DNA from 3 places in the Streptacidiphilus cavernicola genome. Region 2 is predicted to be linked to each of the others. Evidence: riboswitches for the same ligand, from Rfam matches in the RefSeq annotation. Region 2 holds a riboswitch; each other region holds the start of a gene.

The links. Region 2 has a riboswitch for cobalamin ahead of ACEZDE_RS21350 (CbtB domain-containing protein). Riboswitches for the same ligand answer to the same signal wherever they lie in the genome.
Region 1: it holds a riboswitch for cobalamin, as region 2 does, so the genes downstream of both, ACEZDE_RS24455 (cobalamin biosynthesis protein) here and ACEZDE_RS21350 (CbtB domain-containing protein) in region 2, are expected to answer to the same signal.
Region 3: it holds a riboswitch for cobalamin, as region 2 does, so the genes downstream of both, metE (5-methyltetrahydropteroyltriglutamate--homocysteine S-methyltransferase) here and ACEZDE_RS21350 (CbtB domain-containing protein) in region 2, are expected to answer to the same signal.

Annotation. Positions count from the first base shown of each region.
Region 1 is NZ_JBHFAB010000020.1:95,981-105,365, forward strand. Features, by position in the region: gene ACEZDE_RS24445 (NAD(P)/FAD-dependent oxidoreductase) at 1-1,310, shown strand, start outside; gene ACEZDE_RS24450 (hypothetical protein) at 1,427-1,684, shown strand; cobalamin riboswitch at 1,739-1,950, shown strand; gene ACEZDE_RS24455 (cobalamin biosynthesis protein) at 2,054-3,028, shown strand; gene ACEZDE_RS24460 (cobyric acid synthase) at 3,025-4,521, shown strand; gene cobN (cobaltochelatase subunit CobN) at 4,566-8,252, shown strand; gene ACEZDE_RS24470 (putative cobaltochelatase) at 8,249-9,385, shown strand, end outside.
Region 2 is NZ_JBHFAB010000016.1:64,042-73,426, reverse strand. Features, by position in the region: gene ACEZDE_RS21355 (NRAMP family divalent metal transporter) at 1-1,619, shown strand, start outside; cobalamin riboswitch at 1,862-1,984, shown strand; gene ACEZDE_RS21350 (CbtB domain-containing protein) at 2,024-2,242, shown strand; gene ACEZDE_RS21345 (CbtA family protein) at 2,274-3,155, shown strand; gene ACEZDE_RS21340 (GNAT family N-acetyltransferase) at 3,291-3,788, opposite strand; gene ACEZDE_RS21335 (superoxide dismutase) at 4,025-4,642, shown strand; gene ACEZDE_RS21330 (RNA polymerase subunit sigma-70) at 4,714-5,718, shown strand; gene ACEZDE_RS21325 (hypothetical protein) at 5,715-5,969, shown strand; gene ACEZDE_RS21320 (SDR family NAD(P)-dependent oxidoreductase) at 6,064-6,786, shown strand; gene ACEZDE_RS21315 (peptidoglycan-binding domain-containing protein) at 6,974-7,618, shown strand; gene ACEZDE_RS21310 (hypothetical protein) at 7,643-8,605, opposite strand; gene ACEZDE_RS21305 (hypothetical protein) at 8,602-9,036, opposite strand; gene ACEZDE_RS21300 (hypothetical protein) at 9,029-9,385, opposite strand, start outside.
Region 3 is NZ_JBHFAB010000003.1:291,101-300,485, forward strand. Features, by position in the region: gene ACEZDE_RS05725 (ABC-F family ATP-binding cassette domain-containing protein) at 1-1,575, opposite strand, end outside; gene ACEZDE_RS05730 (M20/M25/M40 family metallo-hydrolase) at 1,709-3,061, shown strand; gene ACEZDE_RS05735 (MBL fold metallo-hydrolase) at 3,228-4,535, shown strand; gene ACEZDE_RS05740 (ATP-binding protein) at 4,644-5,243, opposite strand; tRNA gene ACEZDE_RS05745 (tRNA-Leu) at 5,530-5,615, shown strand; cobalamin riboswitch at 6,049-6,269, shown strand; gene metE (5-methyltetrahydropteroyltriglutamate--homocysteine S-methyltransferase) at 6,434-8,776, shown strand; gene ACEZDE_RS05755 (peptidoglycan-binding domain-containing protein) at 8,831-9,385, opposite strand, start outside.

The DNA.
Region 1 (9,385 bases), on a different contig from region 2:
CCTACTACCTGAAGAAGGCCGTCCCGGGCCTCCGCGTCACCGTCCTCGAACAGCGGTTCTGCGGCTACGGCGCGTCCGGGCGGAACGGCGGCTGGCTCTACAACGGCTTCGCCGGGCGCGGGGTGTTCGCCCGGAAATACGGCAGGCCCGGCGCGATCGCGATGCAGCGGGCGATGGACGCCTCGGTGGACGAGGTGATCGCCGTCTGCGCGGCCGAGGGCATCGAGGCCGACATCGCCAGGGGCGGGGTGATGGAGGTCGCCAGGACGCCCGCGCAGGTGCGGCGGCTCAAGGCCTACGTGGAGCAGGAGCACTCCTTCGGCGAGACCGACCAGGTCCTGCTGAGCGCCGCCGAGGCGGCCGAACGGATCGACGTGGCCGGGGCGCTGGGCGGCAGTTGGACCCCGCACGGGGCCCGGATCCAGCCCGCCAAGCTGGCCCGGGGCCTGGCCCGGGTGGTCGAGGCGATGGGCGTGACCGTCCACGAGGGCACCACCGTCACCGCCGTCCTGCCCGGACGGCCCGGGAAGGACGGCGGACCGGGCGCCCCGGCCAGGGCGGTGACCGACCGCGGCACGGTGTCGGCCCGGTTCGTGCTGCGGGCCACCGAGGGCTTCACCGCGGCGCTGCGCGGCGAGAAGCGGTCCTGGCTGCCGATGAACTCCTCGATGGTGGTCACCGAGCCGCTCCCGGCCGCGTTCTGGGACGCGGCGGGCTGGTCCGGACGGGAGGTGCTGGGCGACATGGCGCACGCCTACATGTACGCGCAGCGCACCGCGGACGACCGGATCGCGCTGGGCGGACGCGGCGTCCCGTACCGCTTCGGCTCGCGGACGGACAGCGACGGGACCACGGCCCAGCGGACCGTGGACCAGCTGCGCGCGATCCTGGTGGACTTCTTCCCGGGCGCGGCCGAGGCCAGGATCGACCACGCCTGGTCCGGAGTGCTCGGGGTGCCCAGGGACTGGTGCTCGACCGTGGACCTGGACCGGGCCACCGGCCTCGGCCTGGCCGGCGGCTACGTCGGCAGCGGGGTCACCACCACCAACCTGGCCGGACGCACCCTGCGCGACCTGGTGCTCCGTGAGTTGGGCGAGAGTGGTGGCGGGAGCGGCGGCGCGGACACCGGCCTGACCCGGCTGCCCTGGGTCGGCCACCGGGTCCGCGCCTGGGAGCCCGAGCCGCTGCGCTGGATCGGCGTGCACGGCATGTACGCGGCCTACCACGCCGCCGACCGGCAGGAGCGCGGCGGCCGGGCCGCCACCTCGCCCATCGCCAGGGCCGCTGACCTGGTCTCCGGGCGGCACTGACGCTCCGCAGTCGGCTCCGGACACTCCGAGATGCGGATCGACCGACTCTGACCCACCCTGGAAGCCGGGGGAAGTCGGATATCGGAAGACGCAGCACTCAACTCATTGGGGTGCCCATGCCTGTCCTTCTGTGCCTGATCACCGCTCCACTCGGCCTCTGCGTACTGCTCGGCATGTCCTGGTTCGAGGACCGGATCCTGCGCCCGCCGACCAGTCCGGCCGACCGCGTGGTCCAGGACCACGCTCCGGTGGAACTGCTGCGGATCGTCCGCGCCCCGCAGCAGTTGCCGCCGGCCGCGGCGCCGCCCGCCCTGCCCGCCCTGCCGTCGGCGCTCCCGGCGGTGTTCCCGCGGAGCGAGGACACCGCGGCCTGAGGGTGTTCCGGCCGGTCCCGGCCGTGTTGACGCTCGGACCGGCGGCGTGGTGGGATCACAAGGCCAAACGGAGGCATGGAGAGGAAGTCCGGTGCGGGGGAGACCCCAAGTCCGGCGCGGTCCCGCCACTGTCACCGGGGAGCGCTCTCGAACCACGGCCACGGCTGTCGACGGTGCCCGGGAAACCGGGTGCCGTCGCCGCGGGAAGGCCCGGGAGCGCGTCGATCCGGAAGCCAGGAGACTCTCGCCCCCGGTTCGTCGATCCAGGGCGCGGACCCTGAGTGAGGACATCCACGCCATGCGCGCTGCCCTGCCGCCACCATGCTCCGGCGCCGCCCCCGTCCCCGCGCGACCGCCCCGCTGACCGCCGTGCGCGCGAGCGCGGCGACCTCACTCGGCCTGGCTCTCGGCTACGCCGCCGACGCCGCCTTCGGCGACCCCCGGCGCGGCCACCCGGTGGCCGGCTTCGGACGCGCCGCGGCAGCCGCGGAACGGCGGCTCTGGCGCGACCGCAGGGACGCCGGGGCGCTGTTCACCGCGCTCTGCGCGGGGACGGCCGGCGCGGCCGGGTACGCGGCCGACCGGGCCGTGCGGCGCTCCGCCGCCGGGCGGGTGCTACTGACCGCCGCCGCGACCTGGACCGTGCTCGGCGGCGCCTCGCTGGTCCGTGAGGCACGGACGATCGGCGCCGCGCTGGAGGCCGGGGACCTGGCCGCGGCCCGGGACCGGCTGCCGTACCTGTGCGGGCGCGACCCGCGGGAGCTGACCGGGCAGCAGGTCGCCCGTGCGGTGGTCGAGTCGGTGGCCGAGAACACCGCGGACGCGGTGGTGAACGCGCTGGTCTGGGGCGCGGTCGCGGGCGTGCCGGGGCTGCTGGCGTTCCGCGCGGTGAACACCCTGGACGCCATGGTCGGCCACCGCTCGCCGCGGCACCTCCGCTTCGGCTGGGCCTCGGCCCGGCTGGACGACGCGGCCGGCTGGCCCGGCGCCCGGCTCACCGCGCTGCTGACCGCCGCCACCGCCGCCGGGGGGCGGCGGGGCGGCGGGGGCCGCGGCGCGGGCGGCGGCGGCACCGCCTGGCGGGTCTGGCGGCGTGACGCCTCCGCGCACCCGAGCCCCAACGCCGGGCAGGCCGAGGCTGCCTTCGCCGGGGCGCTGGGCGTCCGCCTCGGCGGGACCCTGGCCTACGGCCGCCGGGTCGAGCACCGGCCGCTGCTGGGACCGGAGTTGCGGCCGGTGGCGGTCGGCGACATCGAGCGCGCCTGCGTGCTGTCCCGCCGGGTCGGGCTGCTGGCGGTCGGTGTCACCGCCGCCGCGGCGCTGCTGCGGAGGGGACGCCGATGAGGGGCTCGCTGCTGGTCGCCGGAACCACCTCGGACGCCGGGAAGAGCGTGGTCACCGCCGGGATCTGCCGCTGGCTGGCCCGGCAGGGGGTCTCGGTCGCGCCGTTCAAGGCGCAGAACATGTCGCTGAACTCCTTCGTCACCGCCGACGGCGCGGAGATCGGCCGGGCCCAGGCGATGCAGGCCGCCGCCGCCGGGGTGGAGCCCGAGGCGGCGATGAACCCGGTGCTGCTCAAGCCCGGCGGGGACGGCCGCAGCCAGGTGGTGGTGCTGGGCCGGGCGGTCGCCGAGGTGGGCGCGCTGGACTACCGCGAGCGCAAGCCCGCGCTGCTCCGGATCGCCCTGGACTGCCTGGCCGACCTGCGCAGCCGCTACGACGTGGTGGTCTGCGAGGGCGCGGGCTCCCCCGCCGAGATCAACCTGCGCGACCGGGACCTCGCCAACATGGGCCTGGCCGTCGCCGCCGACCTGCCGGTGGTGGTGGTCGGCGACATCGACCGCGGCGGCGTCTTCGCCGCCATGTACGGGACGCTGGCGCTGCTGTCCGCCGAGGACCAGCGGCACCTGGCCGGCTGGATCGTCAACAAGTTCCGCGGCGACGTCCGGCTGCTCAAGCCGGGCCTGGACATGCTGGAGCAGCTGACCCGCCGTCCGTCGCTGGGGGTGCTGCCGATGCTGCCGGGGCTGTGGCTGGACGCCGAGGACTCGCTCGGCCTGGCCGGGCTGCTGGACCGGGCGCCGGACGAGGCGGCGGCCGGACGCGAGGTGCTGCGGGTGTCGGTGGTCCGGCTGCCCCGGCTGTCCAACTTCACCGACATCGACGCGCTGGCCGCCGAGCCCGGTGTGCTGGTGCGCTGGGCGACCCGTCCGGAGGAGCTGGCGGACGCCGACCTGGTGCTGCTGCCGGGGACCAGGGCCACCGTCGCCGACCTGGCCTGGCTGCGCGAACGCGGGCTCGACACCGCGCTGGCCCGGCGGGCGGCCGGGGGACGGCCGGTGCTGGGCGTCTGCGGCGGCTACCAGATGCTGGCGCGGAGCATCACCGACACGGTCGAGTCCGGGGCCGGGACGGTCGCCGGGCTCGGGCTGCTGCCGGTCCGGGTGGAGTTCGCCGCCGCCAAGACCCTGGCCCGCCCGGTGGGTTCGGCCTACGGGGAGACCGTGCACGGGTATGAGATCCACCACGGGGTGGCCTCCGTCGAGGGCGGGGAGACCTTCCTCGACGGCTGCCGGGTGGGGGCGGTCTGGGGCACCACCTGGCACGGCGCGCTGGAGAACGACGGCTTCCGGCGGGCCTTCCTCGGCGAGGTCGCCGCCGTCGCCGGGCGGGACTTCACCCCGGCCCCGGGCGTCAGCTTCTCCGCGGCCCGGGAGCGGCAGTTGGACCTGCTCGGGGATCTGATCGAAACGCACGCCGACACCGCCGCGCTGTGGCGGCTGATCGAGGGCGGGGTGCCGGACGGGCTGCCGTTCGTGCCGCCGGGTGCGCCGTGAACACACTGACCAGCTGGGAAACGACTACGGGAGGGGCCGTCCCGATGGACGACGCAACACAGTCCGACGAGTCCGGGGCGGCGGCGACCGTACTGCTGCTGTCCACCGCCGACACGGACCTGCTGGCGGCCCGTGCCTCGGGCGCGGACTACCGGATCGGCAACCCGACCCGGGTCGCGGTCGGCGAGGAACTGCGGCTCCTGGTCGACGGCGCGGACGTGGTGGTGGTGCGGCTGCTCGGCGGACGCCGCGCCTGGGAGGACGGGCTGGCGCAGATCGCCGCCGCCGGGGTGCCGACCGTACTGCTCGGCGGCGAGTCGGTGCCGGACGCGGAGCTGATGGGGCTGTCGTCGGTGCCCGCCGGGGTGGTCGCCGAGGCGCTGACCTACCTGGTGGAGGGCGGCTCGGCGAACCTGGCCGAGCTGGCGCACTTCCTCTCCGACACCGTGCTGATGACCGGTTCCGGCTTCGCCCCGGCGCAGCCGATGCCGCAGTACGGGGTCAGCGGCGCACGGGAGTTCGACCCGGACCGGCCGACCGTGGGGGTGCTGTTCTACCGGGCGCACGAGCTGTCCGGGAACACCGCCTTCGTGGACACCCTGTGCACGGCGGTGGAGGAACGCGGCGGCAACGCCCTGCCGGTCTTCTGCGGCTCGCTGCGCGGGGCCGACGCCGAGCTGTTCGCACTGCTGGGGCGGTGCGACGCGGTGGTCGCCACGGTGCTGGCCTCGGGAGGTGCGGTCGCCGCGGACGCGTCAGCGGGAGGGGCCGAAGAGGCCTGGGACATCGGCGCGTTGGCCGACCTCGACATCCCCGTCCTGCAGGGCCTGTGCCTGACCTCGACCCGGGCGGCCTGGGAGGCCTCGGACGCGGCGCTGTCGCCGATGGACGCGGCGATGCAGGTGGCCATCCCGGAGTTCGACGGCCGGCTGATCACCGTGCCGTTCTCCTTCAAGGAGCCCGGCCCGGACGGCATCCCGGTCTACGCCGCCGATCCCGAGCGGGCCGGACGGGTCGCCGGGATCGCGCTGCGGCACGCGGCGCTGAAGCACAGGCCCAACGCCGAGAAGAAGATCGCCGTGGTCTTCACCGCCTATCCGACCAAGCACTCCCGGGTCGGCAACGCGGTCGGCCTGGACACCCCGGCCTCGGCGGTGCGGCTGCTGGACTCACTGCGCGAGGCCGGCTACACCGTCGCTGACTATCCATCAGGCGGTGACGAACTGATTCATCGACTCATCGCCGCGGGCGGCCATGACGTCGAGTGGCTGACCGAGGAACAGCTCCGCGCCGCCCCGGCCCGGGTGCCGCTGGCCGACTACCAGCAGTGGTTCGCCGCGCTGGAGCCGGAGTTGCGGGACGGCATCCTCCAGCACTGGGGCGAGCCGCCGGGCGGTCTCTATGTCGACAACGGCGACATCGTGCTGGCGGCACTGGAGTTCGGCAATGTGATGCTGATGATCCAGCCGCCGCGCGGCTTCGGCGAGAACCCGATCGCCATCTACCACGACCCCGACCTGCCGCCGTCGCACCACTACCTGGCCGCCTACCGCTGGCTGGAGCAGTCCTGGGGCGCGGACGCGGTGGTGCACCTGGGCAAGCACGGGACGATGGAGTGGCTGCCCGGCAAGGGCCTCGGACTCTCGGCCGGCTGCGCGCCGGACGCGGTGCTGGGCGAACTGCCGCTGGTCTACCCGTTCATCGTGAACGACCCCGGCGAGGGCACCCAGGCCAAGCGGCGCGGCCACGCCACCGTCGTGGACCACCTGGTCCCGCCGATGGCGCGGGCCGACACCTACGGCGACCTGGCCAAGCTGGAACAGCTGCTGGACGAGTACGCGCTGGTCAAGGACCTGGACCCGGCGAAGGCCCCGGCCGTCCGGGCGCAGATCTGGACCCTGGTCAAGGCCGCCGAGCTGCACCACGACCTGCATGTGGACGACCAGCCGGACGAGGACGCCTTCGACGAGTTCGTGATGCACATCGACGGCTACCTCTGCGAGATCAAGGACGTGCAGATCCGGGACGGGCTGCACATCCTCGGCGGCGGACCGGTGGACGAGGCCCGGGTCAACCTGGTGCTCGCGGTGCTGCGGGCAGCCCAGATCTGGGGCGGGGCGGCCGATGCGCTGCCCGGTCTGCGAGCCGCCCTGGCGGCCGAATTCGGGCTGGTGGAAAAGGAGTTGCTGGCCGAGCCGGGCGCCCCGGTGAAGCTCCCGGCCGAGCTGACCGCGCTGGTGCAGGGTCCGTCCCGGAGCGCGGCCGACGCGGTGGACCTGCTGGAGGCGCTGTGCCGCAGGCTCGCCGAGGGCATGGAGCGGGCGGGGTGGGACGCCGCGGCGGCGCCCGGCCTGGTGGGCGAGGTGCTGGGCCGTCAGAACCCGGACGCGGTCGCGGTGCTGGAGTTCGCCTGCGAGGAGGTGGTGCCCCGGCTGGCCCGGACCACGGACGAGCTGACCCACATCCTGCGGGCGCTGCGCGGCGGTTACGTCCCGGCGGGTCCGTCCGGCTCGCCGACCCGCGGGCTGGTGAACGTGCTGCCGACCGGGCGGAACTTCTACTCGGTCGACCCCAAGGCCATTCCGTCCAGGCTGAGTTGGGAAGTCGGGCAGGCGCTGGCCGACTCGCTGGTGGCCCGTTACCTGGCCGACACCGGCGGCTACCCGCGCTCGGTCGGGCTGACCGTCTGGGGCACCTCGTGCATGCGCACCCAGGGCGACGACATCGCCGAGATCCTGGCGCTGCTGGGCTGCCGCCCGGTCTGGGACGACGCCTCGCGCCGGGTGACCGGCTTCGAGATCGTCCCGGCCGCCGAACTGGGCCGCCCCCGGGTGGATGTGACGGTCCGTATCTCCGGCTTCTTCCGCGACGCCTTCCCGCATGTGGTGGCGCTGCTGGACGACGCGGTGCGGGCGGTGGCGGCGCTGGACGAGCCCGAGGACGTCAACTACGTCCGTGCGCACGTGGAGGCGGACGCCGCCGAGCACGGCGACCACCGGCGCGCGACGGCCCGGATCTTCGGCTCCAAGCCGGGCGCCTACGGCGCGGGCCTGCTGCCGCTGATCGACGCCCGCAACTGGCGCAGCGACGCCGACCTGGCCGAGGTCTACGCGGTCTGGGGCGGCTACGCCTACGGGCGCGGCCTGGACGGGCGCGCGGCGCGGGGCGACATGGAGCGGGCGTTCCGGCGGATCTCGGTGGCGGCGAAGAACGTCGACACCCGCGAGCACGACATCGTCGACGCCGACGACTACTTCCAGTACCACGGCGGGATGGTGGCGATGGTCCGGCACCTGACCGGAGCCTCCCCCGAGGCGTACGTCGGCGACAGCGCCACACCCGACCAGGTCAGGACCCGGACCCTGGGCGAGGAGACGCACCGGGTGTTCCGCGCCCGGGTGGTCAACCCGCGCTGGATGGCGGCGATGCGGCGGCACGGCTACAAGGGCGCCTTCGAGATGGCCGCGACGGTGGACTACCTGTTCGGCTACGACGCCACGGCGGGGGTCGTGGACGACTGGATGTACGAGAAGCTGGCGAGCGAGTACGTCTTCAACCCCGAGAACCGCGAGTTCATGAAGCAGTCCAATCCGTGGGCACTGCGCGGCGTCACCGAACGCCTGCTGGAGGCAGCCGAACGGCAGTTGTGGGCCGAACCGGACCAGGACACCCTGGACCGGCTCCGCGCCACCTACCTGGAGCTCGAAGGCGACCTGGAGGGGAACGAATGAGCGCCCGCTATCCCTTCACCGCGGTCGTCGGCATGGACGACCTGCGCCTCGCGCTGCTGCTGAACGCGGTGTCCCCGCAGGTCGGCGGGGTGCTGGTGCGCGGCGAGAAGGGCACCGCCAAGTCCACGATGGTCCGGGCGCTGGCCGGGCTGCTGCCGTCGATCGCCGCCGTCGGCGGCTGCCGGTTCGCCTGCGACCCGGCCGCGCCGGACCCGGGCTGCCCGGACGGGCCGCACGACCTGTCGGTGGTGCGGGAGCAGCCGACGCGGCTGGTGGAGCTGCCGGTCGGCGTCTCCGAGGACCGGATCGTCGGCTCGCTGGACCTGGAGCGGGCGCTCGCCGAGGGCGTCAAGGCCTACGAGCCGGGGCTGCTGGCAGCGGCGCACCGGGGCGTGCTCTACATCGACGAGGTCAACCTCCTCAACGACCACCTGGTCGACCTGCTGCTGGACGCCGCCGCGATGGGGCAGTCCTATGTCGAGCGCGAGGGCGTCTCGGTCCGGCACGCGGCGCGGTTCCTGCTGGTCGGGACGATGAACCCGGAGGAGGGCGAGCTGCGTCCGCAGCTGCTGGACCGGTTCGGGCTGACCGTGGAGGTCGCCGCGACCCGGGAACCGGTCGAGCGGGCCGAGGTGGTCCGGCGGCGGCTGGCCTACGACGCCGACCCGGACGGCTTCGCCGAGCGCTGGGCCCAGCCGGAGAAGGAGCTCGCGGCGCGGATCACCACCGCGCAGGCCCTGCTGCCGCAGGTCGGACTCTCCGACAGTGCGTTGCGTCAGATCACCGCCGTCTGCGCAAGCTTCGAGGTGGACGGGCTGCGCGCGGACATCGTGATGGCCCGAACCGCCACCGCGCTCGCTGCCTGGAACGGCCGCACCGAGGTCCTCACCGAGGACGTGCGGACGGCGGCGCGGCTGGCGCTGCCGCACCGGCGCAGGCGTAATCCGTTCGACGCGCCGGGGCTGGACGACGAGAAGCTGGAGGACGCGCTGGAGCAGTCGGCCGGGGAGGACCCCGAGCCCGATCCCGACGGCCCGGACGGCGGCGGGCCCGAAGGCGGCGGCCCTGACGGCGGCGGGCCCGAAGGCGGCGGCCCGGACGGCGGCGGCCCTGACGGACCGTCCGGCGGCGGG
Region 2 (9,385 bases):
ACGCGCACGTCGGCGATATCCACGGCGCGCTGGGCACGATCCGGCTGGGCGACCACGGTGAGCGCCGCGGCCTGTCCGCGAAGCTGAAGACCCTGCTGGCGATCGCCGGCCCCGGCCTGATCGTGATGGTCGGCGACAACGACGCCGGGGCCTTCGCCACGTACGGCCAGGCCGGGCAGAACTACGGCACCCACCTGCTGTGGACCCTGCTCCTGCTGGTCCCCGTCCTCTACGTCAACCAGGAGATGGTGCTGCGCCTCGGCGCGGTCACCGGAGTGGGCCACGCCCGGCTGATCCTGGAGCGCTTCGGCCGCTTCTGGGGCGCGTTCAGCGTGATCGACCTGTTCATCCTCAACGCCCTGACCCTGGTCACCGAGTTCATCGGGATCACCCTGGCCGCAGGCTACTTGGGGCTCCCCAAGGCCGCCTCGGTGGTGCTCGCCGCGGTAATCATCGTCGCCTCGGCGTTCACCGGGTCGTTCCGCCGCTTCGAGCGGATCGCGATGGTGCTGTGCGCGGGGTCGCTGCTGCTGGTCCCGGTCTCGTTCATGGTCCACCCGGCTGCCTCGCAGATGGCGCACGACTTCCTGGTGCCCACCATGCCCGGCGGCAGCGGGCAGGCAGCCACGGTGATGCTGCTGATCATCGGGATCGTGGGCACCACGGTCGCCCCTTGGCAGCTGTTCTTCCAGCAGTCCTACGTCATCGACAAGCGGATCACCCCGCGCTTCATGAAGTACGAGAAGGCCGACCTGTGGCTCGGCATCGCCGTCGTCGTCATCGGAGCCGCCGCCCTGATGGGCGCCGCTGCCGCTGCCTTCGCCGGTACCCACGGGGCCGGGAACTTCACCGACACCGCCGGACTCGCCCACGGCATCGCCGCGCACGCGGGACGGCTCGCCGGAGTGCTGTTCGCCATCGCCCTGCTGGACGCCTCGATCATCGGCGCGTTCGCGGTCTCCCTGTCCACCGCCTACGCCATCGGCGACGTCTTCGGGATCAAGCACTCGCTGCACCGCGGGGTCAGCGGGGCCAAGGGCTTCTACGCCGTCTACGCCGCCCTGGTCTGCCTGGCCGCGGTGATCGTTCTGCTGCCGGGATCGCCGCTGGGGCTGCTCACCGAGGGTGTGCAGACCCTGGCCGGGGTCCTGCTGCCGTCGGCCTCGGTGTTCCTGCTGCTGCTGTGCAACGACAAGCAGGTGCTGGGCCCGTGGGTGAACGGCCCGCGCACCAACGCCTTCACCGCCGCGGTGGTCGGCGTGCTGGTCACCCTGTCGGTGATCCTGACCGCCTCGGTGCTGTTCCCGCACATCGGCTCCGGCGCGATCCTCGACATCATGGCCGTCTGCGGCGCGGCGGGAGCGGTGGCGGCCGGATACGCCCTGGTCCGGCGGCGGGGCGGGGCGGGTGCCGGGGTCGAGGCCCCGGTCGAGGTCCTGGACGAGGTCCCGGTGGACCGCAGCGACCGCGACTCCTGGCGGATGCCCCCGCTGGAGACCCTGACCAGGCCGGTCATGGCGACCGGCCGCAAGATCGGGATGGGCGCGCTGCGCGGGTACCTCGCGGTGGCGATGGTCCTGGTGGTCATCAGGATCGTCGAGGTCGCGATCGGGCACTGACGCTAACGGCGGGGGAGCCGCGGCGGAGGAGCTGGGGCGGCAGAGCTGTGGTGGCGGCGTCGGAAGGTGCTGACCGCCACGGCGAGCCGTACCGGGAGAGGCCGAACCTGGCGGTCGCCTTCGCTGCCCAGCGGTTGACCTCGGGCCGGACCCGGAACAGGGCCCGGACCCGGCCGGTCGGGCTCGATCCGGCCCCGCGAAGTGCGGTCATGCCTGATTGACGCCCTGCCGGGGCGTCCGTACTCTCTGGGGCGTGTGACGGCCTGAGGAAGCTGGTGGAAATCCAGCACGGTCGCGCCACTGTGAGTCGAACGCCACCCGGGCGCTCGTCGAGTCAGACAGTCGGCCGTCGCAGCACTCCATTCGCTGAGGGACGCACGATCCCCGTTCAAGGAGGCTCTTCGGTGAGCAGTCTGTCCGCACCCCCCGCTGCCATATCCACCCCGGTCGTCCTGCCGGTTTCCAAGGCTGTGCTCTGGCTGGTCGGCACCGCGTTGATCGCATGCGCCGTCTACTACTTCATCGGCGTCGACCAGGGCGCCTACTCGGTGTTCGGCAACGACATGCACATCCATGAGTTCGTCCACGACTCCCGCCACTTCCTCGGCTTCCCCTGCCACTGACCTCTGAGCGGAAGCACGGACGGAACCCATCATGGAAAAACGACTCATCCTGCGCGGCATCATCGCCGGCGCGGTGGCCGGGCTGCTCGCCTTCGTCTTCGCGCGGATCCTCGCCGAACCGGTCATCAACACCGCCATCAACTACGAGAGCGCGCGCGACGCGGCCCAGGACGCCCTGGACAAGGCCGCGGGGCTGCCCATTCCGGACGCGGGCCCGGACATCTTCAGCCGGACCGTCCAGGCCAACATCGGCATCGGCGTCGGCATGGTGTTCTTCGGGATCGCCATGGGCGCGCTGTTCGCCGTCACCTACGCCATCTGCCTCGGACGGGTCGGCGCGTTGCGCCCGCGCAACCTCGCCCTGCTGGTCGCGGGCGGCGGCTTTCTCGGCGTCTACTTCGTGCCGTTCATCAAGTACCCGGCCAACCCGCCGTCCATCGGGCACCCGGACACCATCCACGACCGCGGCAACCTCTACCTGGTCATGGTGGCCTGCTCGGTGCTGTTCCTGATCGGAGCCGTGGTGCTGGGCAAGCGGCTGAAGCCGCGGTTCGGCAACTGGAACGCGACCCTGCTGGCGGGCGCCGCCTTTGTGGTGGCGATCGGCATCGTCATGGCGCTGCTGCCCTCGCTCGGTGAACTCTCGGCCAATGTCAAGGAGTTCGGCCACCACGCGACCGAGACGCCGTTGCCGCTGACCAACGCCAAGGGCGCCATCGTCTTCCCCGGCTTCCCGGCGGACACGCTGTTCTCGTTCCGGTTCTACTCCGTCGCCGCGCAGTTGCTGCTCTGGGGGACGCTGGCGCTGGTCTTCGGTCCGATGGCGGAGCGGCTGCTGCAGCCCAAGGCCGCCCCGGCGACGCCGTCGACCCCGTCGACCGCCCCGGCGGCGGAGGTCGGCAGCACGGTCTGACACCCGCGTCCTCCCTCGGGCCGGGCCGGGGTCGTGACTCTCCGTCAACAGGGGAGCGCGGCACCGGCCTTTGACGTCCCTCGGCCTTTGGTGTTCCCCGGCCTTGGTGTCCCCCGGCCGTTGGCCGTAGCGCATTCAGCAGGTCCGCTGATACTCGACCTGGTCGAGCGGCCTGCCGTCGCCGAAGTCCAGGACGCGGCAAGCGCCGGACTCGGTGAAGCCGCTCTTGACGTAGAAGCGGCGTGACTGCGGGGTGTCGCGCAGCGTCCACAGGTGCGCCCGGTGGAATCCGTCCTCGCCCAGGCGGTTCAGCGTCCCGGTCATCAGCGCGGCGGCGACGCCGCTGCCCCAGCCGTCGGGGTGGCCGTAGAAGCTGTGGATCTCGGCGAACCCCGGTCGGCTCCCGGACCGGTCGAACCAGGACATGGCCAGGGGGCGGCCGTCGAGCGCGGCGAGCAGGACCGTACCGGGCCCCTCGATGATCCGCCGGTGCCACCGGGTGCGCCTGCTCAGCACCGCGTGAGCGGCGAACTCCGGGTCGAACAGGGGCGCGTAGGCCGCTTCCCAGGCGGCGGCGTGGATCTCGCCCAGTGCGTCACCGTCGTCAGGGCGGGCCAGGCGGACGTCGATCATTCGGCGGTCTCCTCGGACGGAGGGGCGGGGTGGGCCTGGTCCGGTCCGGCGGGCGCCGGTGGGAAGACGGTCAGCAGGCACGCACAGCGGGGAGGCTGACGGCCGCCCCGCCCCGCAACACATCTTGCTGCACACTTGATGTTGTTGCAACTAGTTCGCAATAGTGGTGTCCGACGATCGGCAGTCGATCCCGATCCGATCCGATCCGTACCGCTTCGCGAGAGGGCACCCGAGCCATGGGCCAGTACAGCCTCCCCGACCTCCCTTACGACTACTCCGCCCTGGAACGCGCCATGACCGGCGAGATCCTGGAGCTGCACCACTCCAAGCACCACGCCGCCTACGTCAAGGGCGCCAACGACACCCTGGAGCAGCTCGCCGAGGCCCGCGACAAGGACACGCTCACCCCCGCCTCGCTGGTCGGCCTGGAGAAGACCCTGGCCTTCAACCTCTCCGGGCACGTGCTGCACTCGCTGTTCTGGAACAACCTCTCCCCGGACGGCGGCGACCGCCCCGACGGCGCGCTGGCGGACGCGATCACCGAGCACTTCGGCTCCTTCGAGGCCTTCAAGAAGCAGCTCACCCTCGCCACCACCGCTGTTCAGGGCAGCGGCTGGGGCATCCTCTCCTGGGAGCCCCTCGGCAAGCGCCTGATCGTCGAACAGGTCTACGACCACCACGGCAACGTCGGCCGGGGCAGCACCCCGCTGCTCGCCTTCGACGCCTGGGAGCACGCCTACTACCTGCAGTACAGGAACGTCCGCCCCGACTACGTCGGCAAGCTCTGGGACGTCGTCGACTGGGCCGACGTCAGCGCCCGCTACGCCAAGGCCGCAGGCAGCGCCACCGCCTGACCGGGCCGGACGCCGGGTCACCGATGAGTCAGAGGCCTCCCGCGCGTCACATCCATGTGGACGTATCAGGTGTGGAAGCGGCGCGCGCGGGAGACCAGGGCGCCTTCGAGCGGCTGGCCGAGCCGCACCGCCATGAGCTGCAGGTGCACTGCTACCGCATGCTCGGCTCGATCGAGGACGCCGAGGACGCGGTCCAGGAGACGTATCTGCGCGCGTGGGTCCGACTGGACAGCTACGCCGGGCGGGCGCCGTTCCGGGCGTGGCTGTACGGCATCGCGACCCACGCCTGCCTGGACGCGCTGCGCCGCCGCAAGGCCCGGGTGTGGCCGTCCGACCTCTCCGGGCCGGGCGACCCGCGCCGGGAACCGGCCCCGCCGGTCGAGCTGCCCTGGCTGCAGCCCTACCCCGACCTGCTGCTCGACGCGGCTGCTCCCGCCGACGCCGAGCCCGAGGCTCTGGTGACCTCCAAGGAGACCGTCGAGCTGGCCTTCCTGGCCTCGATCCAACGGCTGCCGGCCCGGCAGCGGGCGGTGCTGATCATGCGCGATGTGCTGGACTGGTCGGCCAAGGACACCGCCGCCTCGCTCGGGACGACCCCGGCGGCGGTGAACAGCGCGCTGCAACGTGCGCACGCGACCCTGGCCGACCATCTGCCGGCCGACCGGGCCGGATGGACGCCGAAGTCGAGCACGGCCGAGAAGTCCCTGCTCAAGCAGCTGATCACGGCCTGGGAGCGGTCGGACACCACCGCCCTGGTCGCGCTGTTGCGCGCCGACGCGCGGCTGGTCATGCCGCCGCGGCCGTCGTGGTTCTCCGGCCGCGACGACATCGCGGTGTTCTTCCGCGAGCACGTCTTCGCCGGGATGGGCGGCGGATGGCTGCTCCGGCCCACCGGGGCCAACCGGCAGCCCGCGGTCGCCGCGTACTGGCGGGCGCCAGGCGCGTCGGAGCACCGGCCGTTCGGGATCGCCGTGCTCGGTGTGCTCGGGGCCGACGACGGCGGCGGCATCGCGGAGTTCGCGATGTTCGCACAGCCGGAGCTGTTCCCGAGGTTCTCGCTGCCGAGTCGGCTGTGACCGACGGCTTCCGGGTCCGCACGCTCACGCTGCGGCCCGGCGAGGCGATCGACTACCGGGCGGCGGAGTGGAGCGGGGCTCTGGTGATCGTCGAACAGGGCGAGCTGGAGGTGGAGTGCGTCAGCGGGGTCCGGGCCTGCTTCGGCGAGGGCTCGGTGCTGACCTTCGCGGGGTTGGAGCTGCGTCGTCTGCACAGCACCGGCAGCGGCTGCCTGGTGGTCACCGGGCTGTCGCGCGAGCCGGTCCGCTGATCGGTCGAACTCGTCCGGCCCGTCGATGACTCGGGGCCCGGTGGTGCGTCACACAGGTGATCCCCATGCACGGAATTCATCGAAGGAGCTCGCCATGTCATACGCAGACAAGACCGTCCTGATCACCGGCGCCAACCGCGGCATCGGCCAGGCGCTGGTCACCGAAGCCCTCCGCAGGGGCGCTGAGCGCGTCTACGCCGGCACCCGACAGCCGCTGCGCCACCCGGACCGCCGGGTCACCCCGCTGATCATCGACGTGACCGACCCGGAGCAGGTCCGGGCGGCGGCCGAGGCCGTCGGGCCGCTCGACATCCTGGTCAACAACGCCGGTCTGGCGCTGGGCGACGACCTCGGCGACCCCGCCGCGCTGGAGCGGCACCTCGCCGTGAACCTGTTCGGCACGCACCGGATGATCCAGGCGTTCCTGCCGTCGCTGACCGCCTCCCGGGGCTCGATCGTCAATGTGCTCTCGGCGGCGTCGCTGGCCGCCGTGCCGGTGCTCCCGTCCTACTCGGTCTCCAAGGCCGCCGCGTTCTCGCTGACCCAGTCCCTGCGCGCGCTGCTGGCGGGGCAGGGGGTGAGCGTGCACGCCGTCCTCGCGGGGCCGGTGGACACCGACATGAGCCGGGACCTGCCCGTCCCCAAGGCCGCCCCCGGGACCGTCGCCCGTGCCGTCTTCGACGGGATGGACAACGGTGAGGAGGAGATCTTCCCCGACCCGATGACCGAGCCGATGGCGGCGGGCTGGCGCGTCGGCGCGGTCAAGGAACTGGAGCGGGCGAACGCCGCGCTGCTCGCCGCCCCGACCCTGACCTGAGCCGGTTCACGCTGCTGGGGCGGCGTCCCGCGCGATCGTCCCGGGACGGGGGGCTGTCGCAGGTCAGGGTGGGTGCCGTCCCAGGATGTCGGCAGAGCTCCGGGGGCCGTCGACAGTCGCGGGCCGGATGCCCGAGGCTCGCAACCGGCGGCCTTCCGGGCGTCCTGAGATCCAGGGGAGTTCTCCGATGTTCAAAGCGTTCAAAGCGGTTCTCGTCGGCGGCGCGGCTGCCGCGACGGTACTCGTCGCCACCCCGTCCGCGTGGGCGACACCGGCTCCGATCAGCTACCACAGCACGTCCTGCCCGAACAGCCTCACCTACAACGAGGACGACGGCTGCGTCGTCTACCTGCAGCAGATGCTCAACACCCTCGGCTTCGGCCTGAGCGTCGACGGCCAGTTCGGCGCCAACACCCTCTCCGCGGTGAAGTGGACGCAGACCAAGGCGCACCTGCAGGACAGCTCGGTGGGCGTGGACGGCCAGGTCGGCCCGGTCACCAAGGGCTGGATCGACAAGTTCTACGCCCAGTCGTCCCGGCAGCCCGGCCCCAGCAACGCCTGCAGCATCGTGCTCAACCCGTCCCCGACGAGCGGCGCGGGGGGCGCCAGCGCGACCATCGCCCAGATCAACAACTCGGCAACGTGCACCGGTTGGCTGGAGCGCTACAGCAACGGCAGCTGGTCGCAGGTGTCCGGGCAGCACACCATCGGCGGGCCCGGCCAGTGGGTGACCACGTATGTCTATGCCGACACGTCGACCGAGCTGGCCCGCGCGTGCGTGCACTACGTGGGCAGCGGGGTGAGCGGGACCACCTGCACCATCGGATTCTGACGCCTGGTCAGGAGAGGCGCCTGGTCAGGAGAGCGGCTCCGGTGCGGCGATCCGGCGGGTCTCCTCGGTGACCTCGCTGAGTTCGTTCACCGGAGCCTGCGCGCGCCAGGCGTGGCGGCCGGCGTCGAGGAGGCCCAACCGGGCGGCCTCCTCGGCGTTGCCGCTGGTCAGTGCCAGGGTAGCGATCCCGTCCCGGGTCGCCAGGACGTCGAAGCGGGCACCGCGCCAGGAGGCGAGCAGGCGGCGGTAGGAGACGTCGTCGCACAGCTCGAACTCCAGCCGACGGGACATCATCGTGCCGTCCTCGGCGGCCCGGTAGACGGTGGCCTCGCCCTGGTCCGGGCCGAAGTCGGCGAGATGGGGCGAGCCCTGGAAGGTGACCACGGGCCCCCGCGGGATGCTTCCCGCGGGGGCGGGCGCGACAGGCCCTGACGACAGCCCCGCCTGTTCGGCGGCGGGGAAGGCGTGCCACCCGGTGTAACGGCCGGGGTAGCGGGCCAGCGCCTGCTCCCAGCCCTCGGTGCCGTCCTCGGCGAGGTGCCAGAGCTCGGCGCCGACCGGGATCTCGGTCAACTCCAGCCAGTACTCGGGGACGGCGGCGGGCGCGTAGTCGGTGTAGCCGGTGCCGAGGAAGGGGTCGGGCAGCACCAGGGTGGAGCCGAGGCGGGCCGCGGCGGCGGCGGTCCGGCCGCCGAAGGACGCCTGGAACAGCGCGGGCCAGTGCGTCGGGAAGCGGAGCACGAACAGACCGTCGCCCGCGGGGAAGTCCGCCCCAGCGGTCTCGGTGGCCAGCCCGTGGTAGGCCCGCGCCGCCGCGCCCGAGTCGGCGGCCGCCACGTCCACCAGGCGCGAGCACAGCCCCCACGTCCGGTACGGCTCGAAGGCGCCGGGGACGGTGCTGTTGCCCAGGTAGCGCGCGGCGAGCTGCCGGGTGATCGGCAGTTGCACCAGGGTGCGGGGGGAGAGGCCGGGGGTGGTCGTGGTCATTCCGGGTGATCTGCCTTCCAGCGGGCGAGCAGGTCGTAGCGCGTCTCGGTGAGGTCGGTGACGTCTTCGAGCGGGAAGGTGCCCTCGTATTCGATGGCACCGGTCCTGACCAGGTAGGCGTCGGCGAAGGCCGCGCCCTTGGCGCCCTGGTAGTAGCCGTTGATCCGGCCGTTGCGGACGCCGCCGCTGGAGAACAGCTCGCCCTTCCAGCGGAAGGTCCAACTGGAGGAGTACCAGGAGGTGACCGACCGGGGGTCGACGGGGTGGCAGCCGGAGCGCCCGCGCGGGTCGGGCCCCAGGCCTTCCGGCGCAGGCTCGCCTTCGTCCACGCAGAGCGTGATCATCGGCGCACCGTCGTCCGACAGGGCCCGGTAGAGCCGCCCTCGGTACTCGACGAACCGTTCCGGCCCGTAGGAAGACGAACTAGCCATCGGTCTTGATCCACCTGTTCCCGTCGAAGTGAGCCGCAAGGGACTCCTTACCGTCCGAGGTCATTCTCCAGATCTCGGACCCGTCGGGGACCTTGGTGCGCACGGCGTCCCATTCGGGGATTCCGCCACCGGTGTACCCGGTCCCGGTGAACGGGTCCTGCCAGCCCCGGCCGGGGGTACTGGCTCCGGCCAGGTCGGCGACGTGCTGGGCGGCGGCCGAGTCTCCCACGGCGCCGAAGGTGGTGTCCGCCTTGAAGTCCTGCGGTGCGCGCAGACGCAACTGGTACGCCTCCGACGCCCCCTCGGGGACCGGGGACCAGCCCGCGCCCTTGTCGTCCAGGGCGAGGCC
Region 3 (9,385 bases), on a different contig from region 2:
CATCCGCCGGTCGTGGGTGACCAGCAGCAGCGTCCCGGTGTAGGAGGCCAGCGCGGATTCCAATTGCTCGATGGCGGCCAGGTCCAGATGGTTCGTCGGCTCGTCCAGCACCAGCAGGTTCACCCCGCGGCCCTGGAGCAGTGCCAGTGCCGCGCGGGTGCGCTCGCCGGGGGAGAGGGTTGCCGCCGGGCGCAGCACATGCGCGGCGCGCAGGCCGAACTTGGCCAGCAGCGTCCGCGCGTCGGCCGGCGGCAGGTCGGGCACGGCCTCGCCGAAGGCCTCCAGCAGCGGCTGCTCGCCGAGGAACAGCCCGCGTGCCTGGTCCACCTCGCCGACCACGACGCCGGGGCCGAGCGAGGACTGCCCCGCGTCCAGTGGCAGCCGTCCCAGCAGGGCGGCCAGCAGCGTCGACTTGCCGGAGCCGTTGGCGCCGGTGATCGCGACCCGGTCGGCCCAGTCGATCTGCAGGTCCACCGGGCCGAAGGAGAAGTCGCCGAGCTGGACCTTCGCGCCGTTGAGGGTCGCCACCACCGCGCCGGAGCGCGGCGCGGCGGCGATCTCCATCCGCAGCTCCCACTCCTTGCGCGGCTCGTCCACCACGTCGAGGCGCTCGATCAACCGCTGCGTCTGCCGGGCCTTGGCCGCCTGCTTCTCGGTCGACTCGGTCCGGAACGCCTTGCCGTGCTTGTCGTTGTCCGGGGCCTTGCGGCGGGCGTTCTTGACGCCCTTCTCCATCCAGGAGCGCTGGGTCCGGGCGCGGGCCTCCAGCGAGGAGACGGTGTCCGCGTACTCCTCGTACTCGTCGCGGGCGTGCCGGCGGGCCCGCTCGCGCTCCTCCAGGTAGGAGGCGTAGCCGCCGCCGAAGTGGTTCACCTGCTGCTGGGCCAGGTCCAGTTCCAGCACCCGGGTCACCGTGCGGGTCAGGAACTCGCGGTCATGGCTGATCAGCACGGTTCCGGCGCGCAGGCCGCCGACGAAGGACTCCAGCCGGTCCAGGCCGTCCAGGTCCAGGTCGTTGGTGGGCTCGTCCAGCAGGAACACGTCGTAGCGGCTGAGCAGGAGCGAGGCCAGGCCGGCGCGGGCGGCCTGACCGCCGGACAGGGCGGTCATCGGCAGGTCGAGACCGACCGTCAGACCGAGGTCGGCGGCGACCTCCTCGGCGCGTTCGTCCAGGTCCGCGCCGCCGAGGTCGAGCCAGCGCTCCAGGGCGGTGGAGTAGGCGTCGTCGGCGCCGGGGGTCTCGTCGACCAGACCCTGGGTGGCCGCGTCCAGCTCGGCCTGAGCGGCGCTGACGCCGGTGCGGCGGCCCAGGAAGGCACGGACCGACTCGCCGGGACGGCGCTCCGGCTCCTGCGGGAGGTGGCCGACGGTCGCGGTGGGCGGGCTGAGCCGCAGGGAGCCCGACTCGGGCGTGTCCAGGCCGGCCAGCAGGCGCAGCAGGGTGGACTTGCCCGCACCGTTGACGCCCACCAACCCGATCACGTCGCCGGGGGCGACGACCAGGTCCAGGGCGGAGAACAGGATGCGTTCGCCGTGGCCGGCGGCGAGGTCTTTGGCGACGAGGGTGGCAGTCATGAGGTGACTGATCCTATCGCCGGCCGGGACGGCCCGACCGTCCGGTGGGTTGCGGGCGGGTGGGCCGGGTGGGGCATGATCGGGTGCTGGACCGCGCCGGGACGGCGGACGTGCGGATGTGAGGGGTACTGCGGTGGATAAGGAAGTCGACGGCGGGGCGCTGCGGGGCGACGAGGCGATCCGGTTCACCTCCGAGCTGATCCGGATCGACACCACCAACCGCGGCGGCGGCGACTGCAAGGAGCGCCCCGCCGCCGAGTACGCCGCCGAGCGGCTGGCCGAGGCGGGGCTCTCGCCGCTGGTGCTGGAGTCCGCGCCGGGCCGGGCCAACGTGGTCACCCGGATCCGCGGCAGTGAGCCCGGTCTGCCCGCGCTGCTGGTGCACGGACACCTGGACGTGGTCCCGGCCGAGGCGTCCGACTGGACCGTGCACCCCTTCAGCGGGGAGATCCGCGACGGCGTGGTGTGGGGGCGCGGCGCCGTCGACATGAAGGGCATGGACGCGATGATGCTCGCGGTCGCCCGCGCCTGGGGGCGCGAGGGCCGCGGTCCGCGCCGGGACGTGGTGCTCTGCTTCACCGCCGACGAGGAGGACAGCGCCGAAGCGGGCGCCGACTGGCTGGTCCGCAACCACGCCGATCTGTTCGAGGGCTGCACCGAGGCCATCGGCGAGTCCGGTGCGTACACCGTCCACACCGCCACCGGGCAGCGGCTCTACCCGGTCGGCGCGGGCGAGCGCGGCACCGGCTGGCTGCGGCTGACCGCGCACGGCACGGCCGGGCACGGCTCCAAGCCCAACCCGGCCAACGCGGTGACCAGGCTCTCCGCCGCGATGGCCCGGATCGGTGAGCACCGCTGGCCGGTGCGGATCACCCCGACCGTGCGGGCGTCGCTGCTCGCGCTCGGCGCGGCCACCGGCGTGCCGCTGAGCGGCGAGGAGGTCGACGACCCCGGGTTCGACGTGGACGCCTATGTGGCGCGGCTCGACCCGGCGGCGGCGAAGCTGGTTGCCGGGACCCTCCGCAACAGCGCCAACCCGACGATGCTGCAAGCGGGTTACAAGACCAATGTGATTCCCGGACTGGCCGTCGGAGCGGTCGACGGCCGCACCCTGCCGGGGGAGGGCCTGGCCGCCGAGTTCGAGGCTGTCCTGGACGAGCTGACCGGCCCGGACGTCGACTGGGAGTACCAGCACCGCTCCAGCGCGCTCACCGCGCCGGTCGACGCGCCGGTCTTCGCCGCGATGCGGGAGGCGGTCCTGGCGCACGACCCGGGCGCGGCGGTGGTGCCGTTCTCGATGACCGGGGGGACCGACGCCAAGCAGTTCTCCGAGCTCGGCATTCTCGGCTACGGCTTCTCCCCGTTGCGGCTGCCGCCCGGCTACGACTTCCAGGGGCTGTTCCACGGCGTGGACGAGCGGGTCCCGGCGGACGCGCTGCGCTTCGGCGCGGCGGTGCTGGACGACTTCCTCAGCGCGGTCGGCTAGCGGTCGGCCAGGCGGGACCACCGGCAGGGGTGCCGCTCGCGGCGGCTTCCCTGCACGGCTCGCGGCGGCTCTCCGCCAGGCGGAACCATCGCCACCGCAGGACCGTTTGCCGAACAGACGGGGGCCGTCACGACGAACGGGCGGCCCGTACGAGAGGTGGCACGGCATGCGGCGGACGGGTACGACCGGGGCGATCGGGGTCGCGCTGGGCGCGGTCACCGTCGGGGCAGCCGGAGCGCTGGCCTGGGCGGCCCGCGAACTGCCGGCCGCGTTCGGCGGGGACCCCAAGCAGGGCGCGCGCGGGGACCGGCTGCGGCTCTCGCCGCAGTACCGGGACGGGGTGTTCCACAACACCGCCGAGGCTCAGCCGCGGGGGGCGGACGGGGACGGGCCCGGGGCTGAAACCGGGGCCGGGTTCGAGGCCGAGACCGAGTCCGAGTCCGAATTCGCGGGCGGGCGTGAGGCTGGCAGCGAGGGCGCGGGCGGGCGTGAGGGCGAGGGTGGCGGCGGGATGCAGGCCGCGCCCGGTGCCGCCGAGGGGCGGCAGATCCTCAAGGAGATGCTGTTCGGCAAGCAGCTCCGCCGCCCGACCCGTCCGGTGCCGCTGGTCAGGGACGGGCTGGTCGGCGCGGTCGGCGGGACCGGACTCGCCGTCACCTGGTTCGGTCACTCCACCGCGCTGGTCGAGGTCGAGGGCACCCGGATCCTGCTCGACCCGGTGTGGAGCGAGCGCTGCTCGCCGTCCCAGTCGGTCGGCCCGCGCCGGATCCACCAGCCGCCGGTGCCGCTGGACGCGCTGCCGCGGATCGACGCCGTGGTCATCTCGCACGACCACTACGACCACCTCGACATGCGCAGCATCCGCACCCTCGCCCGTACCCGTCCCGAACTGCGCTTCGTGGTGCCGCTCGGGGTCGGCGCGCACCTGGAGCGCTGGGGCGTCGGCCCGGAGCGGTTCGACGAGCTGGACTGGGAGGAGGAGACCGAGGTCGGCGGGCTGCGGCTGGTGTCCACCTCGGCCCAGCACTTCTCCGGCCGCGGTTTCGCCAACGACGGCACGCTGTGGAGCTCCTGGGCGATCATCGGCGCCGAGCAGCGGGTCTTCTACAGCGGCGACACCGGGTACTTCGACGGCTTCGCGGAGACCGGGGAGCGGCACGGCCCGTTCGACCTGTCGCTGGTCCAGGTCGGCGCGTACAGCAACCACTGGCGTTCGGTGCACATGACCCCGGAGGAGGGAGTGAGTACTCACTTGGACGTCAACCGGGGCCACGACGACCCGGCGAAAGGGTTGTTCGTGCCGGTGCACTGGGGGACCTTCGTGCTGGGGCTGCACGACTGGTCCGAGCCGGTGGAGCGGCTCTGCGTGGACGCCGACGAGCGCGGGGTCCGGATCGCGGTGCCCCGGCCGGGGGAGCGGATCGAGGTCGCGAACCCGCCGAAGGTCGACCACTGGTGGCGCGAGATCATCTGACGGCGTGTCGGCGGGGGCGGTGGCGTCGGCGGCGTGACGGGATTGCAGGCGTCGGCGGGTTCGCCGGGATCACCGATGTCGGTAGGTTCGGCGGACGGTGACGGCCGCTCAGTTCCCCTGCTCGGAGCGCGGCGCGGGCACCGGGAGCGGTAGCGAGGCCCAGACCACCTTGCCGCCGCCCGCGGTGCGCTCGACGTCGTACACCCCGCCCGCCTCCGTGGTGACCGCCTTGACCAGCAGCAGTCCGCGCCCGCCGGTGCGGCCTGACTCCACCTCGTCGCTGTGCAGCGCCCGGGGCCGGTAGGGGTGGCTGTCCTCCACCGACAACCGCACCCAGCCGGAGCCGATCACCACCTCGACCACGATCTGCGGCGACAGCAGCGCGGCGTGCCGCACCGCGTTGGTGACCAGCTCGGAGACGATCAGCAGCATCCCCTGCAGCAGGTCGTCGTACTGCGGCCCGGCCATGCCCTGTGCCGTCAGCAGATCCCGCACCGCGTGCCGCGCCTGCGGCACGGAGCTGTCCACGGCTGGTGCCGCGAACCGCCAGACGCCTTCGACACCGAGGATGCCGGGGGCTCCAGGGGCTCCGGGTGTCCCAGGGGCTCCGGGGGCCCGCGGGGCTGGAGGGCTGGCGCCCGGAGGGTTCGCTGCGGGAGACGGCGTTCCGGAGGCGGGGTCGGGAGGGACTTCTCCGCGGACATGCATGTCGGTGCCGCCATCCTCTGCGCGTACGGGCCCCCGGCGGGTCTTCTGCTGCCGCGCCGGTCGGTCGGCTCATCCGATATGAGACCGCGTGGCTACGCAGTGCACCCGGGCAGATACGTAAACTGCACGCTTCTTGCTCATCTGTGATCGCTAAGGGTGCAAAAGTGATCGGTCGGCACCGTGTCCCGACGCTGTCCCGACGCTGCGGACCCCGGTCAGAAGCACTCCGTTTTCTTGGTATTGTTTCCTTGGTCAGCACGGCGGAGACGCCGCTGGCGATCACCCGGTCCGGGTGGCGGAATGGCAGACGCGCTAGCTTGAGGTGCTAGTGCCCTTCGGGGCGTGGGGGTTCAAGTCCCCCCTCGGACACCAACCAACCAACCAACAACACGAACAGCCCCCCACCAGGGGGCTTTCGTCGTTTCTGGACATTGGCGTGGCCAATCGGAGGCCGTCCGGGGGGCGGAGCAGCAGTTCATGCGAGGTTCCTTTCCAGGGTGTTCGCCGGGGTGTCCAACCACGGCTGCTGCGAGGCCCGAGAACATTGCGTACTTCATCCGCGTCTTCGCTGCTCTGCGGGATCAAGCGGTGTTCGGCGGTGCCGCCTTGAGCGAGATCGAGGTGGCCCGTAGCCGTCTCCAGGCGACCTGAGCCCTGCGGCGGGGAGTGCCAGCCGAGTTGGCAGGCTGGTCGACGCCGAGGGGGTGGCCCCGGCCGGAGGCCGCCTGGCCGTCGGTCGCACCCGACCCCCCGGCTTTATGTCCATGATGTGGGACGGCGGTCACGGTCGTGTTGATTCGGCGTCTAGTCTGGCGGTTGCAGTCGGTTCGCCCTGTCAGCCAGGCAGGCGCGTCGTAAGAGGGAACCCGGTGTGATTCCGGGACTGCCCCGCAGCGGTGAGTGGGAACGACCGCCGTCATCAAGCACTGGGCCCGGGTACGGGTCTGGGAAGCGACGGCCAGTAGGTGTCTGCCCTCGGCAGACGTGCCCGCGAGTCCGAAGACCTGCCACTGCCCGTGCACGCCACAGGTGTGCGCGGAGATCCCGGTGACCTCGTGGGCGGGTCGGCGTACATATCAGGTGGGCACGCGCGGCAGAGCCGCGTCCTGAGCCGCCCGGTGCTGTCGTCCCTTCGCGCCTGCGACCCGTCTCCGGGGTCGTCCAGTGACGTACTCGCGAAGGAGAGTCCCTTGACCAGCAAGCCTGCAGCCGCGGCAGCACGGGCCACCGTGTACGGCTACCCCCGCCAGGGCCCCGAGCGGGAGTTGAAGAAGGCCATCGAGGGCTACTGGAAGGGCCGCGTCACCGCCGACGCCCTCCAGCGCACCGCGGCCGAACTGCGCCGCCAGGCCTGGCAGCAGCTCACCGAGGCCGGTGTGGACGAGGTCCCGACCGGTGACTTCTCCTTCTACGACCACGTGCTGGACACCAGCGTGATGGTCGGCGCGATCCCCGACCGGCACCGTTCGGTCGTCGGGCACGGTAAGGCCGTCGACGCGGACGCGTTGGACGGCTACTTCGCGATGGCCCGGGGCACCCAGGAGGTGGCGCCGCTGGAGATGACCAAGTGGTTCGACACCAACTACCACTACCTGGTCCCCGAACTCGGCCCGAACACGGTCTTCACCGCTGACTCGACCAAGCAGGTCGCCGAGCTGCGCGAGGCGCTGGCCCTCGGCCACAGCGCCCGCCCGGTGCTGGTCGGCCCGGTCACCTACCTGCTGCTGGCCAAGCCCGCCCCCGGCGTGGCCGCCGACTTCCAGCCGATCACCCTGCTCGACCGGTTGCTGCCGGTCTACGCCGAGGTGCTGGCCGACCTGCGCGCCGCGGGGGCCGACTGGGTCCAACTGGACGAGCCTGCCCTGGTGCAGGACCGCACCCCGGCCGACCTCAACACCGTCGCCCGTGCCTACCGCGATCTGGGCGGCCTGGCCGACCGGCCCAAGCTGCTGGTCGCCTCCTACTTCGACCGGCTCGGCGAGGCCCTGCCGGTGCTGGCCAAGGCCCCGATCGAGGGACTGGCGCTGGACTTCACCGGACCCGCCGCCGCCAACCTGGACGCTCTCGCCACGGTCGGCGGCCTGCGCGGCAAGCGCCTGGTTGCGGGCGTGGTCGACGGCCGCAACATCTGGATCAACAACCTCGCCGCCTCGCTGACCACCCTGGGCACCCTGCTCGGCCTGGCCGACCAGGTCGACGTCGCGGCCTCCTGCTCGCTGCTGCACGTCCCGCTGGACGCCGCCCGGGAGCGCGACGTCGACCCCCAGGTCGCCCGCTGGCTGGCCTTCGCCCGGCAGAAGACCACGGAGATCGTCACCCTGGCGCGCGGACTGACCCAGGGCACCGACCTCATCGCCGCCGAACTCGCCGCCAACCGGGCCGGTCTGGAGTCCCGGGCCGGTTCCGCGCTGACCCGCGACCCGGCGGTCCGGGCCCGCAGCGCAGCCGTCACCGACGCCGACACCCGACGCCCGCAGGCCTACCCCGAGCGCGCCGCCGCGCAGCGCGCCGCGCTCGGCCTACCGCTGCTGCCGACCACCACCATCGGCTCCTTCCCGCAGACCGCCGAGCTGCGCAACGCCCGCGCCGACCTGCGTGCCGGACGGATCGACACGGCCGGCTACGAGCAGCGGATCGAGGCCGAGATCCGCGAGGTCCTGTCCTTCCAGGAGAAGGCCGGGATCGACGTCCTGGTCCACGGCGAGCCCGAACGCAACGACATGGTGCAGTACTTCGCCGAGCAGCTCACCGGCTACTTCGCCACCCGGCACGGCTGGGTCCAGTCCTACGGCACCCGCTACGTCCGCCCGCCGGTCCTGGCCGGGGACATCTCCCGCCCCGAGCCGATGACCGTCCGCTGGACCGGCTACGCCCAGGCGCAGACCGACCGCCCGGTCAAGGGGATGCTGACCGGGCCGGTCACCATGCTCGCCTGGTCCTTCGTCCGCGACGACCAGCCGCTGGCCGAGACGGCGCGGCAGGTCGCCCTGGCCCTGCGCGACGAGGTCGCCGACCTGGAGGCCGCGGGCACCGCGGTGATCCAGGTGGACGAACCGGCCCTGCGCGAGACGCTGCCGCTGCGCACGGCCGACCGCGCCGCGTACCTGGTCTGGGCCACCGAGGCGTTCCGGCTCACCACCAGCGGGGTGCGTGCCGAGACCCAGATCCACACCCACATGTGCTACGTCGAGTTCGGCGACATCCTCAACGCCCTGGACGACATGGACGCCGACGTCTCCAGCCTGGAGGCGGCCCGCTCGCACATGGAGGTCGCCCACCAGCTCGCGCGGGCTGGCTACCCCCGCGAGGTCGGCCCTGGCGTCTACGACATCCACTCGCCCCGGATCCCCGGCAGCGACGAGGTCGCCGCCCTGCTGCGCAAGGGACTCGGCGGCATCCCCGCCGAGCGGCTGTGGGTCAACCCGGACTGCGGGCTGAAGACCCGCGGCTGGCCGGAGGTCCAGGCCTCGCTGGAGAACCTGGTCACAGCGGCGCGCGAGGTGCGGAACACCCTGCCGGGCACGGCCTCCTGACGAGCGGCGGCCGGGGCGGGCGGACGGCACTAGTCCGTCCGCCCCGGCCGCCGGTCAGCCCGTGGTGGCGGTCGGGTCCGGGTCCAGGGAGGCGCGGCTCTGCGGGCCGTAGACGCCGGTGGGGTCGGCGGCCAGTCCGCGGTCGTGCTGGAGCTGGGTGACGCCGCGGGTGGTGGCGTCGTCGTAGACGCCGGTCGCCGACACATAGGTGAAGCCCTGGTCGAACAGCAGGTGCTGCAACCGCGTGACGGCCGGGCCGCGGTCGCCGGGGCGGAGGGTGGCGTCAGCAGAACCGGGCACGGGAGCAAAGGAGATGGAGGCGGAGGTGGAGTAGGGACCGCCGCTCGGCCGGGGCAGCGGCATGCCGGGGGACGGCGACCCGGTCGGCCCGGCCCGGCCGTTCGCGGACGGCTGCGGCGACGCTGGGACGGGCGCGGCTGCGGCGGAGCCGGCCGCCGCGGCGCGGCTGCTTCCCGGACGGTGGCCGGGGGCGGGCGCGCCCTGCCGTCCGAGCAGGGCCGGGACGCTCAGCGCCGCTGCCGCCGCGAGCAGGAGCGCCAGGGCGAAGCCGAGCTGTCTCCGGGACGTGCCGCGGTTGCGCTGCTCGCC